DNA from 3 places in the Streptomyces sp. NPDC032822 genome. Region 1 is predicted to be linked to each of the others. Evidence: riboswitches for the same ligand, from Rfam matches in the RefSeq annotation. Region 1 holds a riboswitch; each other region holds the start of a gene.
The links. Region 1 has a riboswitch for S-adenosylmethionine ahead of ACZ5VD_RS07205 (amino acid ABC transporter permease). Riboswitches for the same ligand answer to the same signal wherever they lie in the genome.

Region 1 (6,650 bases):
TGCGTCCGCTCTACGAGGCGAGCGTGCACCGGTACCGCGGCGCCGCCCTCGGCCCGGTGCTCAGCGACGACTGGTCGGGGCGGATCGTGAGCACCCACGCCCCCGACATCACCCGCGACCTGGCCCGGCACTTCGGCGGCGGCCGTGCGGCGCTGTATCCGTGCGGGGCCGAGTCGGAGATCGAGGCCGTCGAGCGGCTGTGCGCACAAGGCATCGAGCAGGCCGCCCAGCGGGCGGGCGCCGCGGGCACCGAGCCGGCCGAGCGCGAGGCGGCGCTCGGCAAGCTGCTGGAGACCCTGGGCGCTCTGGAGCGCTGGCTCGTCGGGCAGGAGTATCTGATCCGGGATCAGATCACCGCCGGTGACGTCGAGTTGTGGGTCACCCTGGTGCAGCTCGACACCGTGCACCGGCACCACCTGGACGCCGCCGCGGTGCACCGCATCGCCGACCACCCCGTCGTCTGGGCCTACGCCCGCCGCCTGGCCGCCCACCCGGCCTTCGGCGCGCACCTCGACCTCGACGGCATCGCCCGCCGCCACCACGCCCACTGCCGGGGCCTGGAGGCCGCCGGGGCCGCCGTGCAGATTCTCGACTGGGCCGCGCACGCCGCCCAGGGCGCGTAGCCGGTTCCCACTGGGTGGACCGGCGTTGACAGGCGCCCCGGCGTTTGTCTTGAATGACGGCCAGAACGGTCATGAGTGTCAGCGACAGGCCCTGGCTTGCTGACCGGCAACCCTCGCACGCGGTGGGGTGCCCCAGGTGACGACCGGACCGGATGACAATTTCGGTAAGCGCGAGGGCCCTTCGGGCCGGAAGAGCAGGGTGACGGACATGTACGCAGCTCCCAGGACGGCCATCCGCCGCCCTCAGGGCTGCGTACCGCCGTGCGCGAGCCCGCTCGTCGCCGACCGGGCCGTCGACCTGCTCCGCGTGAGCAGCGCACTGTGTACCGCACCGGGCCGTGCCCGCTGTCGGGGCTGACGTCTCTCCCCAGCCCCCGCGTTCCTGACGAACACCGCCCGCGCGGTGTGCCGTTCTCCGCCCAGCTCCCGGTTCCCGTGCGTTGCCCGCAGCCGCCCCGTCCCGCCGTCCGGCGGCCGTCGTGGCGGCGGCGTGTCCGCCGTGTCCGGGGGATCCGACCCTGCCGGAGCCCACCATGAGTGAACCCCCAGGCACCGCCGTGTCCCTCGCCGAGGCGCCCCCGCCCGTCGACGCACCGTCAAAACAGCTCGCCGCCCAGCGAGTTCTGCCCCTGCGGCGCCCCGGCCGCTGGATCGCCACCGCCGCCGTGCTGGTCCTGGCGGCCCAGTTCGTCCACGGACTGGTGACCAACCCCTTCTACCAGTGGGACCGCTTCGGCTACTGGTTCCTGCGCCCCACCATCCTCGACGGACTGCTCATCACCCTCGAAGTCACTGCCTACAGCGCGGTGTTGGGCCTCCTCGGCGGCATCTTGCTGGCCCTCGCCCGGCTCTCCCGCAGCCCGGTGCTGCGCGCGGTCAGCTGGACCTACGTCTGGGCACTGCGCTCCATCCCGCTGATCGTCGTCCTACTGTTCCTCTACAACTTCAGCGCCCTCTACAAGACGCTCAGCGTGGGCGTCCCCTTCGGGCCGGCCTTCTTCACCTTCGACGAGTCCCGGCTCGCCACCGACATGGCCGTCGCCGTCATCGGTCTCAGCCTCAACGAGGCGGCCTACGCGGCCGAAGTCGTCCGCGGCGGCATCCTCTCCGTCGACCAGGGCCAGCACGAGGCGGCCTCCGCACTCGGCCTGCCGAAGAACTACCAGTTCCGGAAGATCGTCTTCCCGCAGGCGCTGCGCTCCATCACCCCGAACTACGTCAACCAGCTCATCGGCCTCGTCAAGAGCACCTCGCTGGTCTTCTACGTGTCCCTGCTCGACCTGTTCGGCACCGCGCAGGCCATGGGGTCGACGTACCCGGGCGACATCGTGCCGCTGCTCCTGGTCGTCACCGTCTGGTACCTGATCCTCACCAGCGTCGTGTCCGTCATCCAGTTCTACGTCGAGCGGCACTACGCCCGGGGCGCCACCCGCAACCTGCCGCCGACCCCGTTGCAGAAACTGCGGACCGGTCTCACCGATCTGCGCGCCCGCATCCGCAGGGAGACCGCCGTATGACCGCCGAAACGATCACGACCGAGATCGGGGCCACGACCGAGGCCGCCGCCGTCGAGGTGCACGACGTGCACAAGTGGTACGGCACCCACCGCGTCCTGGACGGCGTCGACCTGACGGTGCGGCCCGGCGAGGTCACGGTGATCCTCGGCCCGTCAGGCTCCGGCAAGTCCACCCTGCTGCGGGTCGTCAACCACCTGGAGAAGCCGGAGATCGGCTACGTCAGCGTCAACGGCGAGCTGATCGGCGTACGCCGGCAGGGCGACCGGCTGAAGGAGCTGAGCGAGCGGGCCATCCTGACCCAGCGCAGCCGTATCGGCTTCGTCTTCCAGAACTTCAACCTCTTCCCGCACCTCACCGTGCTCGACAACGTGGCCGCCGCCCCGGTGGCGACCGGCAGACTCGTCAAGCCCGAGGCGCGGGAACTGGCCCGCGAACTCCTCGACCGGGTCGGCCTGGCCGACAGGACCCACGCCTACCCACGGCAGTTGTCGGGCGGCCAGCAGCAACGCGTGGCCATCGCCCGCGCTTTGGCGCTGCGCCCCGGAGTCATCCTCTTCGACGAACCGACCTCCGCCCTCGACCCCGAACTCGTCGGCGAGGTCCTCGCCGTCATCAAGAACCTGGCGACGAGCGGCACCACCCTCGTGATCGTCACCCACGAGGTGGGGTTCGCCCGCGAGATCGCCGACCAGGTCGTCTTCATCGACGAGGGCCGCATCGTCGAACAGGGCCCGCCCTCCGAGGTCCTCGACCGGCCCCGGCACGAGCGCACCAGGGACTTCCTGAGCAAGGTGCTCTGACCTTCCCGTGCCCCCGACCCCCGGCTCCCCGACCCCGCTTCCCGACCCACTCCGTCCGCGCCGTACCCCGACCCCGAGGACAGCCATGCCCAGCCTCAGCCTTCGCAGCAGCCTTCTCCGAGGTCTCACCGCGAGCACCGCCGTCGTCGCCCTCGCCGCCGGGCTCGCCGCCTGCGGGGGAGACAGCGACGCGGCCACCACCACCGACCGTGCCGCGGCCGGGACGGTGATCGTGGGCCAACTGTCCAACGGTGCCGCGAAGGAGACCACCCTCAAGGTCTCCGAGGTGAAGTCCATCAGCGCCCTCCTGCCCGCCGCCGTCCGCAAGAGAGGCACCCTGAACATCGGCGTCGGCGCCCTCCCCGCCGGCTTCGCGCCGCTGGCCTACGTGGGCAGCGACCAGAAGACCCTCACCGGCGCCGAACCCGACCTCGGACGCCTGGTCGCCGCGGTCCTCGGTCTCAGGCCCGAGGTCAAGAACTCGACCTGGGACAACCTCTTCGTCGGCATCGACAGCGGCAAGACCGACGTCGGCTTCTCGAACATCACCGACACCGAGGAACGCAAGCAGAAGTACGAGTTCGCGTCCTACCGGCAGGACAACCTCGGCTTCGAGGTGCCGAAGGACAGCAAGTGGAACTTCGACGGCGACTACGAGAACCTCGCCGGCAAGACCGTCTCCGTCGGCAACGGCACCAACCAGGAGAAGATCCTCCTGGAGTGGAAGAAGAAGCTGGAGAGCGAGGGCAAGAAGCTCACCGTCAAGTACTTCCAGGACCGCAACGGCACCTACCTGGCCCTGAACAGCGGCAAGATCGACACCTTCTTCGGCCCCAACCCCGGCATCGCCTACAACGTCGCCAAGACCGCGGGCACGCCCAACGCCACCCGCAGCGCGGGCACGTTCTCCGGCGCCGGAGAGACCCTCCAGGGCCTGATCGCCGCGACCGCCAAGAAGGACAGCGGCCTCGCCGAGCCGGTCGCCGCCGCGATCAACCACCTCATCGAGAGCGGCCAGTACGCCAAGTGGCTGAGGGCCTGGAACCTCGCCAACGAGGCCGTCGCCAAGTCCGAGATCAACCCGCCCGGCCTGCCCCTCGACAACTCCTGACCCACCGTCATCACACCTTCCCCACCTGCCGGTTGGGGGAAGAGGAAAGAAGGGGAGCCGCCTCCGTGGCCCATCAGACCGAGCTCCGCGGCGGCGGAGCGGCACCCACGGTCGCGCCCGTACGCGCCAGGACCGGGGTTCCGCCCGCAGGCGACACGGCCACGGTCCCCTCCCCATCCGACAGGTCCGCACTCCCGTCCGCCTCCGACACCGCCGTTCTGGACAACGCCGTCTGGGCCGCCCTCGACGGCCCGCACGCCCACCTCGCCGAGCGGGTCGGCCGAGCCGCCCGCTACCCGGCCGACGTCTACGCCTTCGCCGCCCTGGCCGATCCGCTGGACCCGGCCGCCTGGGCCGACCTGCACACGCTCGTCGGCCCGGGGACCGTCGTACGGATCAAGCCGGTCGTCAAGGTCCCCGACGGCTGGGAGGCGGTCGGCGGCGGGGTGGGTGTCCAACTCGTCGACACCGGGCTGCGGGCCGAACCCGCACCCGAGGCCGTCCGGCTCGGGCCCGACGACGTCCCCGAGATCCTGGACCTGGTCGCCCGCACCCGGCCGGGGCCCTTCCTGAAGCGGACCGTCGAACTCGGCACCTACCTGGGCATCCGGGAACGGGGGCGGCTGATCGCCCTGGCCGGCGAGCGGATCCGGCCGCCCGGCTGGACCGAGATCAGCGCGGTGTGCACCGACCCGGAGCACCGCGGCCGGGGCCTGGCCACCCGGCTGGTGCGCGCGGTCGCCGCGGGAGTCCGCGCCCGCGGCGACACCCCGTTCCTGCACGCCGCCGCGGACAACACCGCCGCGATCCGGCTGTACGAGTCGATCGGCTTCACCGCGCGACGGCGCTCCACGATCCAGCTGGTGCGTACGCCATGAAGGGGAACATCCCGCGAGACCAGGGCGTTGTGGCTCACGACGAGATCCGTGCGGCGCCGCCCGTCGCGCCCGGAGACCAGGAGGTGACGGACGCGTGATCCGCCCACTCCACGCCGTCCACCTCCACACCCGGCCCCACATCGATCTCCAGCGCGTGGCCGGCGCGCTCTGTTGCTCCTGACCCCGTTGTCCAGCCGCTGGGCCCCTCGACTCGTGCGCGGCCGGCGATCTCCCACGGACCTCCAGGAAGGCACCCACCCGTGTCCCCTTCTGCACCTTCTTCCGCACTGCATCTCGCCGTCGCCCTGGACGGCACCGGCTGGCATCCCGCCTCCTGGCATGAGCCGGTGGCCCGCCCCCGCGAACTCCTCACCGCCGGATACTGGGCCGACCAGGTCGCCGAGGCGGAACGCGGCCTGCTCGACTTCGTGACCATCGAGGACGGCCTCGGCCCGCAGTCCTCCCACTTCCTCGACCCGGACGAGCGCACCGACCAGGTCCGCGGGCGCCTGGACGCCGTCCTGATCGCGGCACGCATCGCCCCGCTGTCCCGGCACATCGGCCTGGTCCCGACGGCGGTCGTCACCCACACGGAGCCGTTCCACCTCTCCAAGGCCATCGCCACCCTCGACTACGTCAGCACCGGCCGGGCGGGCCTACGGGTCCAGATCACCGCCCGCCCGAACGAGGCCGCGCACTTCGGCCGCCGCACCCTTGCGCGCATCGAGGCCTACGACAGCCCCGACACCCGCGACCTGGTCGCCGACCTCTTCGAGGAGACCGCCGACTACGTGGAGGTCGTGCGCCGCCTCTGGGACAGCTGGGAGGACGACGCGGAGATCCGGGACGTGGCCACGGGCCGCTTCGTCGACCGGGACAAGCTCCACTACATCGACTTCGAGGGCCGGCACTTCAGCGTCAAGGGCCCCTCCGTCACACCCCGCCCGCCCCAGGGCCAGCCGCTGGTCAGCGCCCTCGCCCACGACACCGTGCCGTACCGGCTGGTGGCCCGCGCGACCGACGTCGGCTACGTCACCCCGCACGACACCGGCCAGGCCCGCGCGATCGTCGCGGAGATCCGCGCCGAGCAGGAGCGGGCCGGCCGCGCCGACGAACCCCTGCACATCTTCGGCGACCTGGTCGTCTTCCTCGACGACGACCCGGCCGAGGCGGCGGCCCGCCGGGAGCGCCTCGACGCCCTCGCGGGGGAGCCGTACACCAGCGACGCCCGGATCTTCACCGGCAGCCCCGGCCAACTGGCCGACCTGCTTGAGGAGTTGCGGACGGCCGGGCTGACCGGCTTCCGGCTGCGCCCCGCCGTCGCCGGACACGACCTCCCGGCGATCACCCGCGGCCTGGTCCCCGAACTCCAGCGCCGGGACGCCTTCCGCCGCGCCTACGAGGCCGACACCCTGCGCGGACTGCTGGGCCTGCCCCGCCCCGCCAACCGCTACGCCCACGCCTGAGCCGGAGGGACCGCAGACCCATGAGCAAGCCACTGAAGCAGATCCATCTGGCCGCCCACTTCCCGGGCGTCAACAACACCACCGTGTGGAGCGACCCCGCGGCCGGCAGCCACATCGAGTTCAGCTCCTTCGCCCACTTCGCGCAGACCGCCGAACGCGCCAAGTTCGACTTCCTGTTCCTCGCCGAAGGACTCCGGCTGCGCGAACAGGGCGGGCATATCTACGACTTGGACGTCGTCGGGCGCCCCGACACCT
Region 2 (6,650 bases), on a different contig from region 1:
CGGTATGTGCATACGCATATACGGTACGTAGGTCTCAACCGGCCCACCGGCCACGGCATTCCGCCCCTATTCCGGCCCCGCTGTGATCCCGAACACGCCCGAGGGCGGTACCCCCTGTTTCCAGGGGGTACCGCCCTCGGTCAAGAACCCTCGATCAACCCTGAGGTCGATCAGAAGTCCATGTCACCGCCCGGCATGCCGCCCGGAGCGCCGCCGCCACCGGCGTTCTTCTCCGGCTTGTCGGCGATGACGGCCTCGGTGGTGAGGAACAGCGCGGCGATGGAGGCGGCGTTCTGCAGCGCGGAACGGGTCACCTTCGCCGGGTCGATGATGCCCTCGGCGATCATGTCGACGTACTCGCCCGTCGCGGCGTTCAGGCCCCAACCCACGGTGAGGTTGCGGACCTTCTCCACGACGACGCCACCCTCAAGACCACCGTTGACGGCGATCTGCTTGAGCGGAGCCTCCAGGGCGAGCTTCACGGCGTTGGCGCCGGTCGCCTCGTCACCCGTCAGTTCGAGCTTCTCGAACACCGCGGAGGCCTGGAGCAGAGCCACGCCGCCACCGGCGACGATGCCCTCCTCGACGGCCGCCTTCGCGTTGCGAACGGCGTCCTCGATGCGGTGCTTGCGCTCCTTGAGCTCGACCTCGGTCGCGGCACCGGCCTTGATGACGGCCACGCCGCCCGCGAGCTTCGCCAGGCGCTCCTGGAGCTTCTCGCGGTCGTAGTCCGAGTCGCTGTTCTCGATCTCGGCGCGGATCTGGTTGACCCGGCCCTGAACCTGCTCGGAAGAGCCGGCACCGTCGACGATGGTGGTCTCGTCCTTGGTGATGACGACCTTGCGGGCCTTGCCCAGGAGGTCCAGGGAGGTGTTCTCCAGCTTGAGACCGACCTCCTCGGAGATGACCTCGCCACCGGTGAGGATGGCGATGTCGTTCAGCATCGCCTTGCGGCGGTCACCGAAGCCCGGGGCCTTGACCGCGACGGACTTGAAGGTCCCGCGGATCTTGTTGACGACCAGGGTCGACAGGGCCTCGCCCTCGACGTCCTCGGCGATGATCAGCAGCGGCTTGCCCGACTGCATGACCTTCTCCAGGAGCGGGAGCAGGTCCTTGACGGAACCGATCTTGGAGTTGGCGATCAGGATGTACGGGTCGTCGAGCGACGCCTCCATACGCTCCATGTCGGTGGCGAAGTACGCCGAGATGTAGCCCTTGTCGAAGCGCATACCCTCGGTGAGTTCCAGCTCCAGACCGAAGGTCTGGGACTCCTCGACGGTGATGACGCCTTCCTTGCCGACCTTGTCCATCGCCTCGGCGATGAGCTCGCCGATCTGGGTGTCGGCGGCGGAGATGGAGGCCGTGGAAGCGATCTGCTCCTTGGTCTCGACATCCTTGGCCTGCTCAAGAAGGGCACCGGAGACGGCCTCGACGGCCTTCTCGATACCACGCTTGAGGGCCATCGGGTTGGCGCCGGCGGCTACGTTGCGCAGGCCCTCCTTGACGAGAGCCTGGGCGAGCACGGTCGCCGTGGTCGTTCCGTCGCCGGCGACGTCGTCCGTCTTCTTGGCGACTTCCTTGACCAGCTCTGCGCCGATCTTCTCGTACGGGTCCTCGAGCTCGATCTCCTTGGCGATGGAAACACCATCGTTGGTGATCGTGGGCGCGCCCCACTTCTTCTCTAGGACGACGTTGCGGCCCTTGGGGCCAAGGGTGACCTTGACGGCGTCGGCGAGCTGGTTCATCCCGCGCTCGAGACCGCGCCGTGCCTCCTCGTCGAACGCGATGATCTTGGCCATGTGAAGTGGTCCTCCCGGACAGGGGGTGGATTTCTCCGGACCGCGCTGGCGCCCGCGACGGACGGCCTGCCTGCCTCGTGGTTCCTTGCCCCACCCGGCCTGCGGGCCTCACCGACCCGGTCCTCGTTGTCACTCTCACCTTCAGAGTGCTAACGCCAATGATTAGCACTCGCCCCTGCCGAGTGCAAGCGCCTCTCGAAGGTCGGGCCCCCACCACAGGCCTGTCACAGGCCGGGCGCGGACCGGGCGCGGGCCGCATTCAGACCGGGCGCAGGCCGGGCGCGGGCCGCGTTCGGACCGGGCGCAGGCCGGGCACGGGCCGCGTTCGAACCGGGCGCAGGCCGGGCACGGGCCGCGTTCGAACCGGGCGCAGGCCGGGCACGGGCCGCGTTCGAACCGGGCCCCGACGGGGTTCGGACCGGGGTCAGACCGGGCGCAGGCCATGTTCAGGCCGGGCGCGATCCGTGTTCGGACCGGCTTCGGACCGGGGTCAGACCGGGCGCGGGCCGTGTTCAGGCCGGGCGCGATCCGTGTTCGGACCGGCTTCGGACCGGGGTCAGACCGGGCGCGGGCCGTGTTCAGGCCGGGCACGGGCCGCGTTCGGACCGGGGTCAGGCCGGGCACGGGCCGCGTTCAGGCCGGGCACGGAAGGGGCGCGGACCGTCTTCAAGCCGGGCACGGGCCGCGTTCGGACCGGTCCCGACGGGGTTCGCACCGGGATCAGACCGGGCGCAGGCCATGTTCAAGCCGGGCGCGAACCGTGTTCGGACCGGGTCCCGACGGGTTCGGACCGGGGTCAGACCGTGTTCGGACCAGGGTCAGACCAGGCGCAGGCCGGGCTCGGAGCGGGCGCAGACCTGGGGCAGACCCGGGTTCGGGCCGGGCTCGGACCGGGTTCGGGCATGACGGAGGGCTCGTAACCCATGACTCCCCATGGGATACGAGCCCTCCGGTATTGAACAGAAGAACGTCGCTGTCAGTCGGCGCGTGCTTCAGCCGGCCGCGAGCCGGACCATATCCGCCTGCGGCCCCTTCTGGCCCTGCGAGATCTCGAAATCAACTCGCTGACCCTCTTCCAGGGTGCGGTAGCCGTCCATCTGAATCGCGCTGTAGTGGACGAAAACATCCGCACCACCGTCGACCGCGATGAAGCCGTACCCCTTCTCCGCGTTGAACCACTTGACGGTGCCCTGAGCCATGCCTAACTCCCCTATTACTGGCCCTTGCACAGATCCGCACTTCGCGGATCCGGGTCAGACCTCACCCCCCACATGGTTGGGGGCGTGCGCCGGAACGCGTCGACCGCGGCCGAATGTATCTGCCCAACTGCCGTCTGCAACAGGTCAATCGGACGAGAATTCTGGACGCGCAGGGTCCGGAATGTAGCGAGAATTCGCCAGAATTGGGGGCAAGTCGGGCCCCACAAAAACCACAAAAGCCGCGAAAGAAGCGCACACTTTGGCCACTTCTTATCGGGCGCACGGTGGAAACAAGGGCATCCGACCCGGAGATCGGCATCGCGTTCCCCAACTGTACCGCGCTCAACCACATTGAATTGCCCCCTCCGCTTCTCTCACGGAGGGGGCAATTCGATGAACGCTCGGTAACCGCCGTTACCGAAGGTAATGATCAGCCGCCGGCAACGGCCGGAATGATGGACACACCGGCCCCCTCGGGGGTCGCGGTCTCCAGTCCCTGCTCGAAGCGCACATCGTCGTCGTTCACATACACGTTGACGAACCGACGCAGCTTGCCCTGATCGTCGAGAACCCGGGCGGCGATCCCGGTGTGGTTCTTCTCCAGATCGGCGATGACGTCGGCGAGGGTCGCGCCCTCGGCGGTCACTTCGGCCTGGCCGCCCGTGTAGGTGCGGAGAATGGTGGGGATGCGGACGTTGACGCTCACGATGGAACCTCCGGTCGGGTAAGGCGTTTCAGGGGCGCGCGGGGCTGTGCGGGATGTGCGGGCGCCGCCGCGTGGGCGCGACCGGCCCCCACCGGCCCGCGGACGAGAACGGCTACGCGAGGCCGGCCTCGTGGAACGAGTCGAGGTTGGGGCGGATGGTCGCGGAAAGACCCGTACCCGCCACCGCGTCCAGCGTCTTCAGCCCGTCGCCGGTGTTCAGCACCACGGTGGTCTTCGTCGGGTCGAGCAGCCCGCTCTCGATCAGCTTCTTCGTGACACCGACCGTCACGCCACCCGCGGTCTCCGCGAAGATGCCCTCGGTCCGGGCGAGGAGCCTGATCGCGTCCACGACCTGCTCGTCGTTCACGTCCTCCACCGCACCGCCGGTCCGACGGGCGATGTCCAGGACATAGGGCCCGTCCGCCGGGTTGCCGATCGCCAGCGACTTGGCGATCGTGTTCGGCTTCTGCGGCCGGACCACGTCATGTCCCGCCTTGTACGCGACGGACACCGGCGAGCACCCCTCGGCCTGCGCGCCGAAGATCTTGTAGGGCTTGTCCTCGACGAGCCCGAGCTTGATCAGCTCCTGCAGCCCCTTGTCGATCTTCGTGAGCTGTGAACCCGAGGCGATCGGAACGACCAGCTGGTCCGGCAGCCGCCACCCCAGCTGCTCGCAGATCTCGTACGCCAGCGTCTTGGAGCCCTCGGCGTAGTACGGCCGCAGGTTGACGTTGACGAAGCCCCAGCCCTCGCCGGCCGGGTCGCCGATCAGCTCGGAGCAGAAACGGTTCACGTCGTCGTAGTTGCCCTCGATGCCGACGAGCTCGCCGCCGTAGACGGCCGCCATGACGACCTTGCCCTGCTCCAGGTCGTGCGGGATGAACACGCAGGAACGGAAGCCGGCCCGGGCGGCGGCGGCGCCGACGGCACCGGCCAGGTTCCCGGTCGAGGAGCAGGACAGGGTGGTGAAGCCGAAGACCCGGGCGGCCTCGATGGCCTGGGCGACGACCCGGTCCTTGAAGGAGTGCGTCGGGTTGCCGGAGTCGTCCTTCACGAAGAGCTTGCCGGCGTCGACGCCCAGCTCGCGCGCGAGGTTGTCGGCCTGGACGAGCTTGGTCCAGCCGGGGTTGATGTTCGGCTTGTCGGCCACGTCCGCGGGGACGGGCAGCAGCGGGGCGTAACGCCAGATGTTCGCGGGGCCCGCTTCGATCTGCTTGCGGAGTTCCTCGGTGTCGTAGCCCGAGAAGTCGTAGGCGATCTCCAGCGGGCCGAAACACTCCTGGCAGGCGAAGACCGGGCCGAGGGGCACGCGGTGGCCGCACTCGCGGCAGGAGAGGGCGGCGGCGGGACCGAGGTCCACGGTGGATCCGGTGATGCTTGCAGCGGTCTGCACAGCCATGAGAGGCGAGGCCCTTCCTCATCTTCCTCACGACGCATCTCGCCGTGAGACGGATTTGGCACCTTCCCGAGTCGGGAGCCTCGCGCGTACGAGTACCGACTGGAGGGTTGCCGGGGCTTCATCGGGCCGTATCCCTCTGCCCCTCTGGATGAGCGGTATGAAGTTGTGAGCGGCGGGCCACCCAGGACATGCGATGGTCATCCGCGTTGTTCAAGACTGTAACCGAAGGCCAGGACAGTTGAGAGAGTCGTCCGAACCGCGAGATGACTGTATCCATAGCCGCTTCCGCGGCGGGCACGCAGAGGAGCCGCGCACTGTGCTGAACGAAGTCGAGCGTTGGCTGAGCACCCGCTCCTGGTCCAAGACCGACCGCCCGCTCCACCGGATCATGGCCGCGAAACGGGCCACGGGCCAGTCGGTGAGCGTGGTACTGCCCGCGCTCAACGAGGAGGAGACGGTCGGTGACATCGTCTCCGTGATCCGTCACGACCTCATGCGACAGGTCCCGCTCGTCGACGAGATCGTCGTCGTCGACTCGGGATCCACCGACCGCACGTCCGAGGTGGCCGCCGCGGCCGGGGCCACGGTCGTCCACCGCGACGACATCCTCCCCCGCGTCCCGACCGTCCCCGGCAAGGGCGAAGTCCTGTGGCGCTCCCTCCTCGCCACCAGCGGGGACATCGTCTGCTTCATCGACGCCGACCTCAAGGAGTTCTCCTCGGACTTCGTCTCCGGGATCGTGGGTCCTCTGCTCACCGACCCCGGGGTCGACCTGGTCAAGGGGATGTACGACCGTCCCCTCGGCGGCGCCGCCGGTCAGGGCGGCCGGGTCACCGAGCTGATGGCCCGCCCACTGCTGAACATGCACTGGCCGCAGCTGGCCGGTTTCGTGCAGCCGCTCGGCGGCGAGTACGCGGCCCGCCGCTCGCTCCTGGAACAGCTCCCCTTCCCGGTGGGCTACGGCGTGGAGCTGGGCATGCTGATCGACGCCCTCCACCTGGTGGGGCTCGACGCGCTCGCCCAGGTCGACGTCGGGGTGCGCAAGCACCGCCACCAGGACGGCCAGGCGCTCGGCCGGATGTCCGCCGCGATCTACCGCACGGCCCAGCTGCGGCTGGCCCGCGGGCACCTCATCCGCCCCTCCCTCACCCAGTTCGAACGGGGCCGGGACGGCTTCGAGCCGCGCACCTACTCCGTGGACACGGAGGAACGGCCGCCGATGGTGGAGATCACGGAGTACGCGCGGCGAAAGGCCGCGTAAGGCCGGCGCCCCCGGCCGGTTACCGGCGACGCACCGGTACGCGTACCGAGGATGCACTGGCCGCGTACCGGTGACGCCCCGGCCGCGTACCAGTGACGCGCTGCCGGCCGCGTACCGGGAATGCACCGGCCGTATCCGGTCGTGTACCGGCCGTGCCGGCTCTGTCCGGCCGCACGGCTGCCGCAGACCGCATCCGGCCGGTACACGGGTGCTCACGGAGCGCGTCCGTACGTTTGAGCGTTTCCGGGCCGGGCTAGGTTGTGGCGTATGGCTCCCATGGCTCGTA
Region 3 (6,650 bases), on a different contig from region 1:
GTGCCGACATCGCCAAGGGCGGTGAACTGTTCCGCACCAACTGCGCCCAGTGCCACAACTTCACCGGCAAGGGTGGCGCGCTGACGCACGGCAAGTTCGCGCCGGACCTCGAAGGTGTCGCCCCCAAGCACCTCTACGAGGCCATGCAGACCGGCCCGCAGAACATGCCCTCCTTCCCCGACACCACGCTGTCGGAGCAGAACAAGAAGGACATCATCGCGTACCTCGACGCGGTCAACGGCGACGACACCGAGAGCCCCGGCGGTCTTGAGCTGGGCGGACTCGGTCCGGTCTCCGAAGGCCTGTTCGCCTGGATCTTCGGACTCGGCGCGCTGATCGCGGTCGCCGTCTGGGTCGCCGCTCGGACCGCAAAGGCCAAGAAGTCATGAGTAGCCAAGACATTCCAGAAGAGAACCTGCCCGCAGAGCAGGGCCACGCGCACGGTGCCGTAGGCGTCGCGGACGAGAAGAACCCGTTCGCCGACCCCGGGCTGCCGCCCCACGAGCACCGCGTCCAGGACATCGACGAGCGGGCCGCCAGGCGGTCCGAGCGCACGGTCGCCATGATGTTCGTGCTGTCGATGCTGGCCACCGTCGGCTTCATCGTCTCGTACGTGGCGATCCCGCACGACAGGGCGATCTACGTCTTCCCGATCGGGCACATCAACGCGTTGAACTTCGCGCTGGGCCTGACGCTGGGATCGGCGCTGTTCCTCATCGGCGCGGGCGCGGTCCACTGGGCCCGCACCCTGATGTCCGACGTGGAGATCCCCGCCGAGCGGCACCCGATCGAGGCTCCGCCCGAGGTCAAGGCCCAGGTCATGGCCGACTTCAAGCAGGGTGCCAAGGAGTCAGCGCTCGGCCGCCGCAAGCTGATCCGCAACACGATGTTCGGCGCGCTGGCCCTGTTCCCGCTCTCCGGCGTGATGCTGCTGCGCGACCTCGGTCCGCTGCCCGGCACCAAGCTCCGCCACACCCTGTGGTCCAAGGGCAAGCTGCTCGTCAACATGAACACCAACGAGCCGCTGCGCCCCTCGGACATCGCGGTCGGCTCGCTGACCTTCGCCAAGCCCGAGGGCCTGGAGGAGGACGACCACGAGTTCCAGACCGAGATCGCCAAGGCCGCCCTGATGATCGTCCGGATCCAGCCGGACAACATCAAGGACAAGCGCGAGCTCGAGTGGTCGCACGAGGGCATCGTGGCGTACTCGAAGATCTGCACCCACGTCGGTTGCCCGATCTCCCTGTACGAGCAGCAGACGCACCACGTGCTGTGCCCCTGCCACCAGTCCACCTTCGACCTCTCCGACGGCGCCCGGGTGATCTTCGGCCCCGCCGGTCACGCCCTGCCGCAGCTGCGCATCGGTGTGAACGACGAGGGCTACCTCGAGGCGCACGGCGACTTCGACGAGCCCGTCGGTCCTGCTTTCTGGGAGCGCGGATGAGCACTGAGACGACCACCTCCGACTCGCGCTCGCGCGAGAAGGCGCCGGCCGGCGAGCGCGTCGCCGACTGGGCCGACGGCCGGCTGGGGATCTACTCCCTGGCCAAGGCCAACATGCGCAAGATCTTCCCCGACCACTGGTCGTTCATGTTGGGTGAGGTCTGCCTCTACAGCTTCATCATCATCATCCTCACGGGTGTGTATCTGACGCTGTTCTTCCACCCGTCGATGAACGAGGTGGAGTACCACGGCAGCTACGTCCCGCTGCAGGGCCAGCTGATGTCCGAGGCGTTCAACTCGACCATGCACATCTCCTTCGATGTGCGCGGTGGCCTGCTGATCCGGCAGATCCACCACTGGGCGGCGCTGATCTTCCTCGCCGGCATGTTCGTGCACATGATGCGCGTGTTCTTCACGGGTGCGTTCCGCAAGCCCCGCGAGGTCAACTGGCTGTTCGGCTTCCTGCTGTTCGTCCTGGGCATGTTCACCGGGTTCACCGGCTACTCACTCCCTGACGACCTGCTCTCCGGCACCGGTGTCCGCTTCATGGAGGGCGCGGTCCTGTCCGTGCCGGTCGTCGGCACGTACCTGTCGTTCTTCCTCTTCGGCGGCGAGTTCCCGGGCGGCGACTTCGTGGCCCGCTTCTACTCGATCCACGTACTGCTGCTGCCGGGCATCATGCTCGGCCTGGTCGTCGGCCACCTGATCCTGGTCTTCTACCACAAGCACACGCAGTTCGCGGGCCCCGGAAAGACGAACAACAACGTCGTCGGCATGCCGCTGCTGCCGGTCTACATGGCCAAGGCCGGAGGCTTCTTCTTCCTGGTCTTCGGTGTCATCGCGGCCATCTCGGCGATCGCCTCGATCAACCCGATCTGGTCCATGGGCCCCTACCGGCCGGACCAGGTGTCCACCGGCGCCCAGCCCGACTGGTACATGGGCTTCTCCGAGGGCCTGATCCGTGTCATGCCGGGCTGGGAGATCAACTTCTGGGGTCACACGCTCGTCCTGGGCGTGTTCATCCCGCTGGTGATCTTCCCGCTGGTCCTGGTCGCGATCGCGGTCTACCCGTTCATCGAGTCCTGGGTCACCGGCGACAAGCGCGAGCACCACATCCTGGACCGCCCGCGCAACGTGCCGACGCGTACGGCCTTCGGTGTCGCGTGGATCACCTGGTACATGGTGCTGCTGATCGGTGGTGGAAACGACCTCTGGGCCACCCACTTCCACCTGTCGATCAACGCCATCACCTGGTTCGTCCGGATCGCGTTCTTCGTCGCCCCGGTCATCGCGTTCGTCGTCACCAAGCGGATCTGCCTCGGCCTCCAGCGCCGCGACAAGGACACGGTGCTGCACGGCCGCGAGTCCGGCATCATCAAGCGCCTGCCGCACGGTGAGTTCATCGAGGTGCACGAGCCGCTCAGCCAGGACGCGCTGCACACCCTCACCGCGCACGAGCAGTACCAGCCCGCCGAGATCGGCCCGACGGTCGACGAGAACGGTGTCGAGCGCAAGGTGAAGGGCTCCGCGAAGCTGCGCGCCAAGCTCAGCGAGTCGTACTACGGCGAGGAGAGCCAGATCGCCAAGCCGACGGTCGAGGAGTACAAGGAGATCACGAGCGGCCACGGCCACCACTGATCGCTGCGCTCGCCACGCGCGGTAGTAGGCGGTAGTAGGGAGCGAAGGGCCCCGTCCGAACACCGGACGGGGCCCTTCGCCGTGTCCGCCGGCTGGATAGGGTGGACCTCGTTGAGACTCGCGTCCCGCTGTACGGGACTGATCCAGGAGCGGCTGATGAGCGCTGTGACCCCCGCAGGAGGCGACACCGCGGCGGACCGTTCCTGGCCCGAGGTACTGAGCGCGCTGCTCGCCGGCCGGGACCTGAGCGCCGGTGACACAGCCTGGGCGATGGACCGCTTCATGAGCGGCGAGGCCTCGGACGCCCAGATCGCGGGCTTCATGGTGGCGCTGCGGGCCAAGGGCGAGACGGTCGAGGAGGTCACCGGTCTCGTCGAGGCGATGTACGCGCACGCGCAGCCCCTGGACATCCCGGGCCCGGCCGTCGACATCGTCGGCACCGGCGGCGACCGGGCCAGGACGGTCAACATCTCGACGATGTCCGCCATCGTGATCGCGGGCACCGGCGCCAAGGTCGTCAAGCACGGCAACCGGGCCTCGTCCTCGGCGAGCGGCTCCTCCGACGTACTGGAGAAGCTCGGCATCAACCTGGACCTGTCGCCCGAAGGCGTGGCGCGGGTGGTGGAGGAGGCCGGGATCACCTTCTGCTTCGCCGCCAAGTTCCATCCCTCGATGCGCTTCGTCGGAGGGGTCCGGCGCGACCTCGGGATTCCGACCTCGTTCAACCTGCTCGGTCCGCTGACCAACCCCGCCAAGGTCACCGCCTCCGCGGTGGGCTGCTTCGACACCCGGATGGCCGGGCTCATCGCCGGCGTCCTGGCCGAGCGGGGTTCGTCCGCGCTGGTCTTCCGCGGTGACGACGGCCTCGACGAACTCACCACCACGGCCACCTCCCGGGTGTGGGTCGTGCGGAACGGCAAGGTCACCGAGGAGGCCTTCGACCCGCGGCACGTCGGCCTCGAACTGGTACCGGTGGAAGCCCTGCGGGGCGCGGACGCCTCGTACAACGCCGAGGTCGCCCGGCGCCTGCTGGACGGTGAGAGCGGCCCGGTGCGGGACGCCGTACTGCTGAACTCGGCGGCGGCGCTGGTGGCGCTGGAGCCGACCGGGGCGCCGCTGGCCGAGCAGCTGCGGGCCAAGATGGTCAGGACGGCCGAGTCGATCGACTCGGGGGCGGCGAAGCGGACGCTGGAGCGCTGGGTGGCGGCCACCAACAGGTAGTGCCCCGTGTCGTGATGTCCCGCGATCCGGACACGGGTTGCGGGACCACGATCACTTCGCGTACGTTTTTTGCAGGTCATGAGTGACAGTCATGAGGCCCCGGCCGACTGTCCGGCAACCCTCCGTCCGTGGCGGGGTGCCCCGGGTGAAGACCAGGCCGTGCACCACAAGGTGTACGGCAAGCGCGGATCCCTCGCCGCTCGAAACGAGCGCAGTACCAGGGATCCTGGTCGTCGAGGAGCCTTCTGTGAGCAAGCGAATGCGATAGGGCGAAGAGCCCCCTTCCGCGTACCTCTTTCCCCCTTTCACCCCCCTTTTTTTTCTTGCTTCTCACAGGAGTTCGCCATGTCTGTCTCCACCGCTGCCGTCGCCCAGGCCATTTGTTCCCCGCTGCCCGTTCTGGGCCGTGATGTCACTGTGCCGCTCGTCACCGGCGGCGAGGTCAGCTACGCCGCGCTCGACTACGCGGCCAGCGCCCCGGCGCTCCAGCGGGTCTGGGACGACGTTGCGGCGTACGCCCCCTACTACGGCAGCGTCCACCGCGGGGCCGGCTACCTCTCCCAGCTGTCCACCGACCTCTTCGAGAACGCCCGGAAGACGGTCGCCGAGTTCCTCGACTGCCGCGAGGACGACCAGCTGGTCTTCACCCGGTCCACCACCGACTCGCTGAACCTCCTCGCCTCCGCGCTGCCGGCCGACTGCCAGGTCTTCGTCTTCGAGACCGAGCACCACGCCTCGCTGCTGCCCTGGAAGGACGCCCGGGTCACCTACCTCGACGCCCCGCGCACCCCGGGCCAGGCCGTCGCGACCCTGGAGCGCGCCCTCGCCGAGCGCACGGTGCCCCTGGGCGAGGGGTACGGCCCGGCCCTGGTCTGCGTCACCGGCGCCTCGAACGTCACCGGTGAGCTGTGGCCGGTGCGGGAGCTGGCCGCCGCCGCCCACGCGCACGGCGCCCGGATCGTCCTGGACGCCGCGCAGCTGGCCCCGCACCACCCGGTGTCGGTGCGGGACCTCGACGTCGACTGGATCGCCTTCTCCGGGCACAAGCTGTACGCCCCGTTCGGCTCCGGCGTGCTGGCCGGCCGGTCCGACTGGCTGGTCGCGGCCGACCCCTACCTCGCGGGCGGCGGCGCCAGCCGCAAGGTCACGCGGCGCGAGGACGGGGGAGTGGACGTGGAGTGGCACGAGAGCGCCGCCCGCCACGAGGCCGGCTCGCCCAACGTGATCGGCGTCTACGCCATCGCCTCCGCCTGCAAGGCGCTCACCGAGGCCGGCTTCGACTCGCTGGTCGCCCGGGAGCAGCACCTGATCTCCCGGGTCCGGGCCGGGCTCGCGGAGGTCCCGGAGGTCCGGATCCTCTCCCTCTTCGGCGACGACGCCCCGCGCGTCGGTGTGATCTCCTTCGTCGTCGAGGGCTGGAACAGCTCCCACTTCGCCGCCGCGCTCTCCGCCGAGTACGGCATCGGCGTGCGGGACGGACTGTTCTGCGCCCACCCGCTGGTGCGCACGCTGCTCGGCAGCGACCCGCAGACCCAGGGCGAGTGCGGTGCCCCCGAGGCCGCGCCCGGCGAGAAGTCCCTCAACGCGATCCGGGTGAGCTTCGGCGCGGGCACCCCCGACGAGCACGTGGAGCGGTTCGTGGGCGCCGTGAAGGAACTGGTCCGCGACGGCGCCCGGTGGAACTACCGCACCGAAGAAGGCCGTTGCGTGCCCGACACCTCCGCGTGAGGCACCCGGGGCCCGGGCATTCGGGCCCCCAGCAGGATCACCCCGAGGGCGCGCTCGGTGGCGTCGGTGAGGAGTTCAGCGCCGCCGCCATCGGCGCCGGCAGGATCCCGCCGCACGCGTCCACGCCCGGCACCCGGGCGCGAGCACCGGGCGCCCGTACGGCTTGGCCCGCCGGGCCACCTCGGCGGGAACCTTCCCACGGGGCGTCCGGTGGTCCAGCGCGCCCTCGGCGGCCCGGGCGGACGGCTTCTTGAAACCGCCGGGGGCCACGGCGACTCGGCGGGAGAAGGCCGTGGGGCCGCTCCTGCCGCCGCCTCCCGGGGGCCGGGATGAGCCCGGGATGAAGAACTCCTCATCCTGGGGCGGTTCCTCGGCCGTCGGGTCAGCTGTCCAGCCCGATCGCGAACGCGGCCTCCAGGTCGTGCTGCGAGTACGTCCGGAACGCCACGTGCGTGTCCGTCCCCTCCACGCCGGGGATCTTGCTGATGCTGCCCGGGATGACCTCGGCCAGGTCCTCGTGCCGCTTCACCCGGACCATGGCGATCAGGTCGTACGTCCCGGTGACGGAGAAGACCTCGCTGACGCTCTCCAGCGCGGCGATCCGTTCCGCGATCTCGGGG

Region 2: it holds a riboswitch for S-adenosylmethionine, as region 1 does, so the genes downstream of both, thrC (threonine synthase) here and ACZ5VD_RS07205 (amino acid ABC transporter permease) in region 1, are expected to answer to the same signal.
Region 3: it holds a riboswitch for S-adenosylmethionine, as region 1 does, so the genes downstream of both, ACZ5VD_RS25060 (aminotransferase class V-fold PLP-dependent enzyme) here and ACZ5VD_RS07205 (amino acid ABC transporter permease) in region 1, are expected to answer to the same signal.

What each region holds. Positions count from the first base shown of each region.
Region 1 is NZ_JBVIOL010000002.1:331,883-338,532, reverse strand. Features, by position in the region: gene ACZ5VD_RS07210 (glutathione S-transferase C-terminal domain-containing protein) at 1-623, shown strand, start outside; SAM riboswitch class IV at 691-800, shown strand; gene ACZ5VD_RS07205 (amino acid ABC transporter permease) at 1,157-2,140, shown strand; gene ACZ5VD_RS07200 (amino acid ABC transporter ATP-binding protein) at 2,137-2,940, shown strand; gene ACZ5VD_RS07195 (ABC transporter substrate-binding protein) at 3,026-4,051, shown strand; gene ACZ5VD_RS07190 (GNAT family N-acetyltransferase) at 4,117-4,929, shown strand; gene ACZ5VD_RS07185 (putative leader peptide) at 5,024-5,110, shown strand; gene ACZ5VD_RS07180 (LLM class flavin-dependent oxidoreductase) at 5,190-6,395, shown strand; gene ACZ5VD_RS07175 (NtaA/DmoA family FMN-dependent monooxygenase) at 6,416-6,650, shown strand, end outside.
Region 2 is NZ_JBVIOL010000006.1:485,946-492,595, forward strand. Features, by position in the region: gene ACZ5VD_RS20275 (NADH:flavin oxidoreductase) at 1-12, opposite strand, end outside; gene groL (chaperonin GroEL) at 171-1,799, opposite strand; gene ACZ5VD_RS20285 (cold-shock protein) at 2,792-2,998, opposite strand; gene ACZ5VD_RS20290 (ubiquitin-like small modifier protein 1) at 3,429-3,704, opposite strand; gene thrC (threonine synthase) at 3,817-5,103, opposite strand; SAM riboswitch class I at 5,119-5,258, opposite strand; gene ACZ5VD_RS20300 (glucosyl-3-phosphoglycerate synthase) at 5,420-6,364, shown strand; gene ACZ5VD_RS20305 (alpha,alpha-trehalose-phosphate synthase (UDP-forming)) at 6,632-6,650, shown strand, end outside.
Region 3 is NZ_JBVIOL010000008.1:475,122-481,771, reverse strand. Features, by position in the region: gene qcrC (cytochrome bc1 complex diheme cytochrome c subunit) at 1-389, shown strand, start outside; gene qcrA (cytochrome bc1 complex Rieske iron-sulfur subunit) at 386-1,444, shown strand; gene qcrB (cytochrome bc1 complex cytochrome b subunit) at 1,441-3,081, shown strand; gene trpD (anthranilate phosphoribosyltransferase) at 3,238-4,302, shown strand; SAM riboswitch class IV at 4,377-4,493, shown strand; gene ACZ5VD_RS25060 (aminotransferase class V-fold PLP-dependent enzyme) at 4,648-6,030, shown strand; partial or broken gene ACZ5VD_RS25055 (glycerate kinase) at 5,985-6,261, opposite strand; gene ACZ5VD_RS25050 (Lrp/AsnC family transcriptional regulator) at 6,413-6,650, opposite strand, start outside.